One region of the Methylosinus sp. LW3 genome, then DNA from elsewhere that is predicted to be linked to it. Evidence: riboswitches for the same ligand, from Rfam matches in the RefSeq annotation. Region 1 holds a riboswitch; the other holds the start of a gene.
What was found. A riboswitch is a leader RNA that binds a small molecule or an ion and turns the genes downstream of it on or off. The one in region 1 is predicted to bind fluoride.
Positions count from the first base shown of each region.

Region 1 (4,640 bases):
CTTCGATCTCTCCGGCCGCGGCAAGCTCTATGAGGCGCCCGATGTCGGCAGCTTCACGCTCTCGGGCGTCATCGGCTATGTCTATGGCGAAAATCTCGATCGCGGCGACGGGCTCTATCACATCATGCCGCTCAATGCGCGCTTCGCTCTCGAGCACAAGCTCGGAGGCTGGAGCAGCGCCGTCGAGCTGCAGCTGGTCGACAGCAAGACGCATGTGAGCACGGCGCGCAATGAATTGAAGACGCCCTCCTACGGACTCGTCAATCTGCGCACCGCCTATGAATGGGACGCGTTCCGCATCGATCTCGGCATCACCAATGTCGCCGACGTTCGCTATTATTCGCCGCTCGGCGGCTTCGATTACACGAATTACAAGAAGACGAGCGTCTTCGGCGCCGTGCCGGGACAAGGCCGCTCCTATTACGCGGGACTGACGATGAAGTTCTGAGCTTCGCCTTTTGCGCGGTCCGGCGAGACATGCGATAGACGGGGCGAGAGGCGCAGGCAGCGCCTTTCGTTCCGGCCGCAGCAGGATCGCCCGACATGCCGCTCACCGAATCGCAGCTCATCGGTACGCCCGACAATCCCGTACCGCCCAATGCGAAGGTCTTCGCCATTCGCACGGCGGATGGACGCAGCTTGCGCGCGGCGAGCTTCGCGCCGCCGCGTGGGGCGATCGGCACAGTGGCGCTGTTTCAGGGCCGGGCCGAGTTCATCGAGAAATATTTCGAGACGATCAATGATCTGCTCGCCCGCGACCTCCATGTGGTGACGCTGGATTGGCGCGGACAGGGCGGCTCGGAGCGCGATCTTTCCGATCCGCGCAAGGGCCATGTCGATGATTTCGCGCTCTATCAGCGCGATCTCGACGCTTTCATCACCGATGTTCTGGCGCTCGAATGCCCCTCCCCCTGGCATGCGCTGGCGCATTCCATGGGCGGCGCCATTTTGCTCGATCGCGTCCATTCGGCGCGCTCGCCTTTCGATCGCGTCATCGTCGCCGCGCCGATGGTCGACTTCGAGGGACTACGCTTTCCGATCGGCGCGCGCGCCATCGCCGACACGCTCGATATGTTCGGCCTCGGCGCCATGTATGTGCCGGGCGGCGGACCGAAATCGCTGGAGGAGCTGCCCTTCGAGGGCAATCGGCTGACCTCCGATCCCGCGCGCTTTTCCCGCAACGCCAATGTGGTGCGCGCCGCGCCGCATCTCGCCATCGGCGATCCGACCGTCGGCTGGGTCAACGCCGCCTTCCGGCTGATGAAGCAGCTCAGCGCGCCCGAATACGCCCGCGCCGTGCGCACGCCGGTAATGGCGTTTCTCTGCGGTCGCGACCGCATCGTCTCCTCGCGCGCGATCGAGCGCTTCGCTCAAAGGCTGCCGGTCGCGAGCCTCATAGAGGTTCCCGGCGCGCGTCACGAATTGCTGATGGAGCGCGACGAATTGCGCGAGCAGTTCTGGGCGGCGTTCGACGCTTTCGTCCCTGGCGAGGCGGTGGATCGCGCCTGAGCGCTCTTCCGATCACTCGAAGGCGGTCTGAAAGCGCACGATCGCCCGCGCCACCGGCCGCGTCGGCAGATAGCAGAAGGAGTTGGTGGCGATTTTCGCCTCCTTGCAGTGCTCGTGCTCGGCGTTCCACTCATAGCCGAGCCGCTCCATGCAGGCGACGATATGATCATGCAACACGCGGCTGTTCTTGTGCCGCTCCTGGGGGAGCTTGCTCTCGCTGTCGAGCTCGCAATCGGTGACGTCTATCTTCAGCCCGGCGAAATAGCGTCCGCTGCTGCTGCCGGTGACGAAGACGAACTCTGTGGCGACGATGAAGGCGAGGCCGACGGCGAAGGCGACGCGCGCCTTGAACTTGCTGTCGAAGTAGTCGATGCCGATGAAGGACAGCCCGCCGAGCGCCAGCAATCCGCCGCCGAGCATGAGCGTCAGCGGAGCCACGAAGGCGGCGATATCCTCATTCATCGGCACATCTCCCGTCTGTTCCCGACGGGGCGCCGCCTTCCCCTCAGTCTCGAGGTCAAATGGAGCATGTCCTCCAACCGGCAAGCGCCCTGCAGGGGCGAGCGGCGAGCTTAGGCTCGCCGCCGCGATCGGGCTATTCGAATCTCAGCTGAAACGCGGTGATCGCGCGCTCGAAGCCGGTGGCCGGCAGATAGCAATAGGCATTGGTGGCGACCGGCGCATCCTTGCAATTGCGATGCGCGGGAGCCCATTCATAGCCGGCCTCCTGCATGCAGCCGAGAATGTGCTTGTGGATGACATTGACGTCCACGCCGAGACGCGCCTCCGGATGCGCGGACTCGCCCTCGAGCTCGCAGGCGGAAGTCTGCACCTGCTGCGCCTTGAAGAATGAGACGCTGCTGCCGGCGAGCACCACCTCGAGCGCGGCGAGAACGATGGAGCCCGCGACGAGCGCGGCGATCGCCTGGACGCGCGACTTCAGAAATTGAATCTCGATGAAGTAGAGCCCGCCAGCGGCGATCAGCGCTCATCCGATGACGAGAGCGAAAGGGGTGACGAAAACCGAGAGATCCTGATTCATCTGCTTCCTCCTGCATTGCGAGCGCGCAAGCGCCCTTGTTCGATGATCTTCCGATCATCGGCATTGAGCAGGAGTCATCAGCCTCTTCGGCGGTTGTAGGGGGCACCCCATCCCCTGGCGCGCCGGCTATCGCCGCGCGACCTTATGTAGCTAATTCGATACATAAAGCCTGCCGGGTCGTCAATGCGCAGGCGGGCGGCGCGTGGCGGACGCCTTCCGCGATCCCGCGCGCGAGCGTATGAGCCGCCGAGAGGACAAGGCGAAACGCTCATGCGCAACGACATAGACGACATCGTCGGCTCCCGACCTCCGCGGCATCCGGCTCTCGAGGCTCTTCTCGCCTTTTTGCAGCTGGGACTGACCAGCTTCGGCGGACCGATCGCCCATATCGGCTACTTCCGGGCCGAATTCGTCGAGCGCCGCAAATGGCTGAGCGAGACGGCCTTTGCCGATTTCGTCGCGCTCTGCCAATTTCTGCCTGGACCGGCCAGCAGCCAGCTCGGCTTCATTCTCGGCATGTCGCGCGCCGGCCTGCTCGGCGGCTTCTCGGCCTGGCTCGGCTTCACCTTGCCCTCGGCCGTCGCCCTCGTCCTTTTCGCCTATGGCGTCTCACAGCTCGGCGATGTCGCGCATCTTTCCTGGCTGCACGGCCTCGCGATTGTCGCCGTGGCCGTCGTCGCACAGGCGGTCTGGGGCATGGCGCGGAGCCTCTGCCCGGATCGCGAGCGCGCCACGATCGCGCTCGCGGCAATGATCCTCACTCTGGCGCTTCCCTCGGCCGCGGGCCAGATCGGCGCCATTGTCGGCGGCGGCCTCATCGGATGGCTGCTGCTCCCACAGAGATCGGCGCCGGCGTCGGCGCCGATCTCCGCCGGCTTCATCGGTCGGCGCGCCGGCCTCGCCTCGCTCGCTCTCTTCGTCCTCGTGCTGATCGGCGCGCCGATTCTCGCCGCTACCACCGGCGCGCATTGGCTCGCCATTTTCGCGGCTTTCTTTCGTTCCGGCGCTCTGGTGTTCGGCGGCGGCCATGTGGTGCTGCCGCTGCTGCAGCAGGCGGTGACGCCGCCGGGCTGGATCGGCTCGGACGCCTTCCTCGCAGGCTACGCCGCCGCCCAGGCCGTGCCCGGCCCCCTCTTCACCTTCGCGGCGTTTCTCGGCGCGGCGATGCGCGAGCCGCCCAACGGCTGGGCGGGCGCGATCCTGTGCCTCGTCGCCATCTATCTGCCGTCCTTGCTGCTGCTGCTCGGCGTGCTGCCATTCTGGGATGCGGTGCGCGGCCGCTCGGCCATGCGTTCGGCGCTCGCCGGCGTCAATGCGGCCGTGGTCGGCATTCTCACGGGCGCGCTCTACACGCCGGTCTGGACCAGCGCGGTCTTCTCGGCTGCGGATTTCTGCCTCGCGGCGACGGCCTATCTGCTGCTGGTCTTCTGGCGGGCGCCGGCCTGGCTCGTCGTCCTCTTCGGAGCGCTCGGCGCAGTCGCGATCGACTCCTTCGGCCGATCGCTCACTTGATCTCGGCGAAGCCCAATGGCTTGGCGTCGCTCGGCGCGGAGGCCGGCTCGCCCCGTGTCGCCGCGGCGATCGTCACGCCCGATTCTGCGCCCGCCGCCGCGGCGACGGCCTCGGGCGTATCGGAGAGAAAGGCGGCGAGCTCATCGGCGCCCCGCGCCGCGACCGCGGCCAGCGCCCGATCGTCGAGCAGCGTCCAGGGATCGCCGGCGCCGGTCACGGCCACCTCGTCGGTGAGCCGGCGGGCGCGTCGTCCGTTGCGGTCGAAAATATCGAAGACATAGGCGAAGCGCGTCGCCCCTTCGGGGCTCACATAGGCGGTGAGATAGCCGCGCAGACGATAGGCGGCCGCCGGCTCTTCGGCGGCGGCTATGTCGCGGCTCTCCGTCGCGCGGGCGAAGGCTGGGCGGAAGCGCGCCAGCGCATCCTCTGGCGCACCTTCCAGGCTGATGAGCGCCACAGGCGCGCCGCGCGGGCTGACGCCGGGCCGCGGCGTCAGACGCTGCCGCTGCGCGAGCTGCTCGGGCCGCGGATGGCCGATCTCGACCGCTGTATCGACGCAGCCGGCGAGCGTCAACGC
Region 1 is NZ_AZUO01000001.1:2,107,065-2,111,704, reverse strand. Features, by position in the region: gene METLW3_RS25450 (TonB-dependent receptor) at 1-448, shown strand, start outside; gene METLW3_RS0110740 (alpha/beta hydrolase) at 544-1,509, shown strand; gene METLW3_RS0110735 (hypothetical protein) at 1,522-1,971, opposite strand; gene METLW3_RS29070 (hypothetical protein) at 2,105-2,386, opposite strand; fluoride riboswitch at 2,613-2,675, opposite strand; gene chrA (chromate efflux transporter) at 2,822-4,063, shown strand; gene METLW3_RS0110720 (hypothetical protein) at 4,056-4,640, opposite strand, start outside.

Region 2 (4,640 bases), 1.6 Mb from region 1:
TGACGCAATTTCACGCCCTCTGGCCCAAGGCGCGGCTGGCGCCGAAGATTTCGCCGCCCGAGAGCGAGGCGCCGGCGCTATGGTCGGCCGAGCAGGCGCTGATCGAGATTTTGCGCGGTCGGCTCGAGGGGCTGGGTCCGGTCACGCAAACGGGGCTCGCCGCGGCGCTCGGCCTCGAGCCCACGAGCCTCGCGACGGCGCTCGTCGCGCTGGAGGTGGAAGGCACGATCATGCGCGGGCGTTTCCTGCCCGGCGCCAATGACGAGCAATGGTGCGACCGCCGCCTGCTGGCGCGCATCCACCATTACACGATCAAGCGTCTGCGCGCGGAGATCGAGCCGGTGGCGGCGCGCGACTTCCTGCGCTTCCTCTTCGATTGGCAGCATGTCGCCGAGGACGCTCGGCTGAAGGGGCCGGAGGCGCTGCCTGCCGCACTCTCCGGGCTCGAGGGATATGAAGCGCCGGCGGGCGCGTGGGAGACGGAAATTCTCCCGGCCCGCCTCTCCGATTACGAGACCGGATATCTCGATTCGCTCTGCCTCTCCGGCCGCATCGCCTGGGCGCGGCTGACGCCGCCTGCCGCCACCAAAGGCGCCCGCGCGGTCTCGCCGATCAAAAGCTCGCCGGTCGCCCTTTTGGAGCGGCGACGGCTCGGCGATTGGACCTCGATCGCCACCCCCACCGAGCCGCCGGCGCTGAGCGGCCGCGCTCAATTGGCGCTCGAAACGCTGCGCGCCGAGGGGGCGCTGTTCTTCGAGGAGCTGGTCGACGCCTCGCGCCTGTTGCGCTCCGAGCTGGAGACGGCGCTGGGCGAGCTGGCGGCGCTCGGCCTCGTCACCTCGGACAGTTTCGGCGGGCTGCGCGCGCTGCTCGTGCCTTCCGAGAAGCGCAAGCCTTTCGACGGCGCGCGGCGGCGCGGCAAAGTGCTTTCCTTCGGCATGGAGAGCGCCGGGCGCTGGTCGCTCATTCGCCGCGCCTATGCGCCGCCGGGCTCGCAAGCGCGTCATGCTTGCGTGGAGCACATCGCGCAGGCGCTGCTGCGCCGTTATGGCGTCGTCTTCTGGCGCCTTTTGGCGCGCGAAGGCGGCTGGCTGCCGCCCTGGCGCGATCTCTTGCGCGTCTATCGACGGCTCGAGGCGCGCGGCGAAATTCGCGGCGGGCGTTTCGTCGCCGGCTTTTCCGGCGAGCAATATGCGCTGCCGGACGCCGTCGGCCTGCTGCGCGAGATTCGCCGCCGGCCGGCCGACGGGCAATATGTGTCGCTGTCGGCGGCCGATCCGCTCAATCTCATCGGCGTGCTGACCCCGGGCGGCAAGCTCGCCGCGCTCACCGGCAATCGCCTGCTGTTTCGCGACGGATTGCCGATCGCCGCGCTCGCGGGCGGCAAGATCGAATTTCTGACGAGCGTCGATGAGGCGACGCGATGGGAGGCGGAGAAGCGCCTCATCCGCTCGGCGGCGCGGGGGCAGCTCGCCGATCTGGCGTGATCACGTCTTCTCGCCATAGCGCATCACGCGCACTTTCTCGAGCGTGACCAGCCCGCCGCTCATCATCGAGTCGAGCGTCGGCAGAAAGGCGTCGATCTTGTCCTCTTCGTCGACGATCTCTATGACAATGGGGAGATCTTCCGAGAGGCTCAATATCTTCGTCGTGCGCAGCCGGCTGTTATGGCCGAATCCTACAGGGCCGCGCAGCACGGTGGCGCCGGCGAGGTGCAGCGCGCGCGCCGTCCGCACGATCGCCTCATGCAGCGGTCGCCCTTCGAATTTCTCGTCCTCGCCAATGAAGATGCGCAGCAGAGTCGCGTCTCGAGGCAATTGCATCGTCAGGCTCCTTTCAGCGCGTTGAGATGAGCGGCGGCGAGATGTCCGAGCCAGACGGCGAAAAGACAGAGCCCGAACGACAGGCCGATATTGGCGAGCGCAGCGAAGGCCTCGCCGCCGCGCGCCAGATTGAGCGTCTGCAGGCCGAAGGAGGAGAAGGTCGTATAGCCCCCGCATAGGCCGATCATCACGAATTGGCGCGTCTGCGTATCGACGAAGAGACGGCCGTCCCCCGGCGACGTGAGCGTCGCGAAAAAGCCGATCGCGAAACAGCCGGAGACATTCACGATCAGCGTGCCCCAGGGAAAGGCCTCGCCGAAGCAGCGGGAGACGACTCCCGAGAGCCAATAGCGCGCGACGCCGCCGATCGCGCTGCCGATCATGATGAGAACATAGATCATCTCGAGCCTTTGCCGGTGGGAGCTTCGCGCGAGGCCGATCGCGGCCTCGCGCGTCGCAGAGCTTTATTGGGCGGTCTCTTTGCTCGCTTCCTCGAGATGCGAGAGCGCTTCCTTCGCCTGCTTGGTCGCGGCTTCGGTGTGATTCGCCTGCCCCTCCTCTATCGCCGCCTTTATATGGACGATCGCCTCGGCCATGTGCGGATTGGGCTTGAACTTCTGAAGGCCCTCGGCTTTCTCGAGCGCGAGATCGGCGTGATAGGAGAGCAGGCCGGCGTCATGCAGCTTGCCGCCCTGGGTGATCGCTTCATTGACGTGATAGATCGCCTGGTCCAGCCGGTCGTCGGCGCGAGCGAGCGTCGGCCCGATGAGCGCCGCGAGGCCGAGGCTGGCGGCGAGCCCGAATTTGCGAATTTTCATTTCACTCTCCTCATTTCGACCGTTGCGGTCGACGTTTCGGATTCGATTTTTCGTCGCCGGCCGCGCCGACGCGGCGCAGCCGGTGAACGCGGTCATTCGAATCTCATTGGATTGGCCGTGACCGCCCGGCCGAGGGCGCGCGCCTCTGCGCGACGAAGCTCGATCGAAAGCGCGGCGACGATGCGCGCGCATTCGACGGATCGGACTTTACGAAACGGAAAAACCGCGGCGATCGGACTCATGACGGACTCCTGCCGAGCGAATAGATCGCTCTCTCCGACGATCGGTCGATCATCGGACATCAGCAGGAGTCATCAGCCTTTGCGGCGGTTGAAGGGGGACCCCATCCCCCGGCCGCACGCGCGAGCGGCGGCCTTGGCGAAATTGGTATCTGAGCGATGAGACAGCGTCAAGAACGGGCTGAAGCCGAGCCGTTCTCGCGCTCGTCGATCGAAGCGCCGCCGCCGGCGGCAATGTCGAAAGCGCTTGCGCGGACGGGTTCTCATGGCTGAAAAGAATTCATGCGTCTCCGATCCGACTTTTTCGTCTCCGCCCTCATCCGCCGCGCCGAGACGGCCGGCTCCGTCGCCATGCTGCGCCGCCGCGGCTCCGAGGAAGCGGGCGCGATCTTCGTGAAGATCGACCGCCTGGATGGACGCGCGGCGCTGCTCGGGCCGGCGCCGCAGAGCGTGGATTTGCCGGAAGGCGTCGATCGCCTTTTCGCGCGTCTGCACGCGGATGAATGGGTGACGCCGCTGGAGGCCGAGGAGCGCGCCCGCAAGGAGATCGCCTTCGATCCGGATTTATGGCTAGTCGAGATCGAGGATCGCGAGGGCAAGAGCTTCGTCGATATCGCGGCTCGAACGGCCTGAGCCGCTCGATCGAGGACGACCCATGCGCATTCGCCCCGCTCGAAACAGCGACGCGCCGGCGATCTGGCGCGTCATCGGCCCGACCATCCGCGCCGGCGAGACCTATGCGCTCGATCGCGACATGAGCGAGGCCGACGCCCTCGCCTATTGGCTGGGCGCGGATCGCGAGACCTTCGTCGCGGAAGACGACGAGGGGAGGATCATCGGCTCCTATTACCTGCGCGCCAATCAGGCCGGCGGCGGAGCCCATATCTGCAATTGCGGCTATATGACCAGCGCCGAAGCGGCCGGTCGCGGCGTCGCCCGCGCAATGTGCGCGCATTCGCTGGATCATGCGCGCGAGCGCGGCTTTCGCGGCATGCAGTTCAACTTCGTCGTCGAGACGAACATCCGCGCCATCCGCCTATGGCGCTCTTTCGATTTCGAGATCGTCGGCCGGCAGCCGCGCGCCTTCCAGCATCCGACGCTGGGCTTGGTCGACGCCTTGGTGATGTTTCGTCAGCTCGGCGCGCCGGAAGGCTGAGCCGCGCGATATTTCTCCCAGCCGGCGGCGCGCAGGCGGCAGGCGGGACATTCGCCGCAGCCATGGCCCCAGTCGAAACGCTTGCCGCGCTCGCCCAGATAGCAGGTGTGGCTCTCCTCGACGATGAGCCGCACCAGCGGCTCGCCGCCCAGATCCTCGGCGAGCTTCCAGGTCGCGGCCTTGTCGATCCACATCAGCGGCGTGAGGATTGCGAGCTTCCGGTCCATGCCCAAAGTCAGCGCTGTCTCCACCGCGCGGATCGTCGCGTCGCGGCAATCGGGATAGCCGGAAAAATCCGTCTCGCACATGCCGCCGACGAGACTTCCGATTCCGCGCCGATAGGCGAGCGCCGCGGCGAAGGTGAGGAAGAGAATATTGCGCCCCGGCACGAAAGTATTGGGGAGACCAGAGGCGTCGAAGGCGATCTCCGCCTCGCGCGTCAGCGCCGTGTCGGAGATGGCGCCGAGCGCTTCTATGGAGATGGTGTGGTCCTCGCCGAGCCGCTCCGCCCACAGCGGCGAGATGCGCTTCATCCCCTCCCGCAGCACGCCGCGTTGCTCGAGCTCGACGCGATGACGTTGGCCATAGTCGAAGCCGACGGTCT
Region 2 is NZ_AZUO01000001.1:3,713,414-3,718,053, forward strand. Features, by position in the region: gene METLW3_RS0118625 (DEAD/DEAH box helicase) at 1-1,487, shown strand, start outside; gene METLW3_RS0118630 (DUF190 domain-containing protein) at 1,488-1,823, opposite strand; gene crcB (fluoride efflux transporter CrcB) at 1,826-2,224, opposite strand; gene smbP (small metal-binding protein SmbP) at 2,288-2,641, opposite strand; fluoride riboswitch at 2,940-3,001, opposite strand; gene METLW3_RS0118650 (DUF1491 family protein) at 3,163-3,513, shown strand; gene METLW3_RS0118655 (GNAT family N-acetyltransferase) at 3,536-4,036, shown strand; gene queC (7-cyano-7-deazaguanine synthase QueC) at 4,012-4,640, opposite strand, start outside.
Region 2: it holds a riboswitch for fluoride, as region 1 does, so the genes downstream of both, smbP (small metal-binding protein SmbP) here and METLW3_RS29070 (hypothetical protein) in region 1, are expected to answer to the same signal.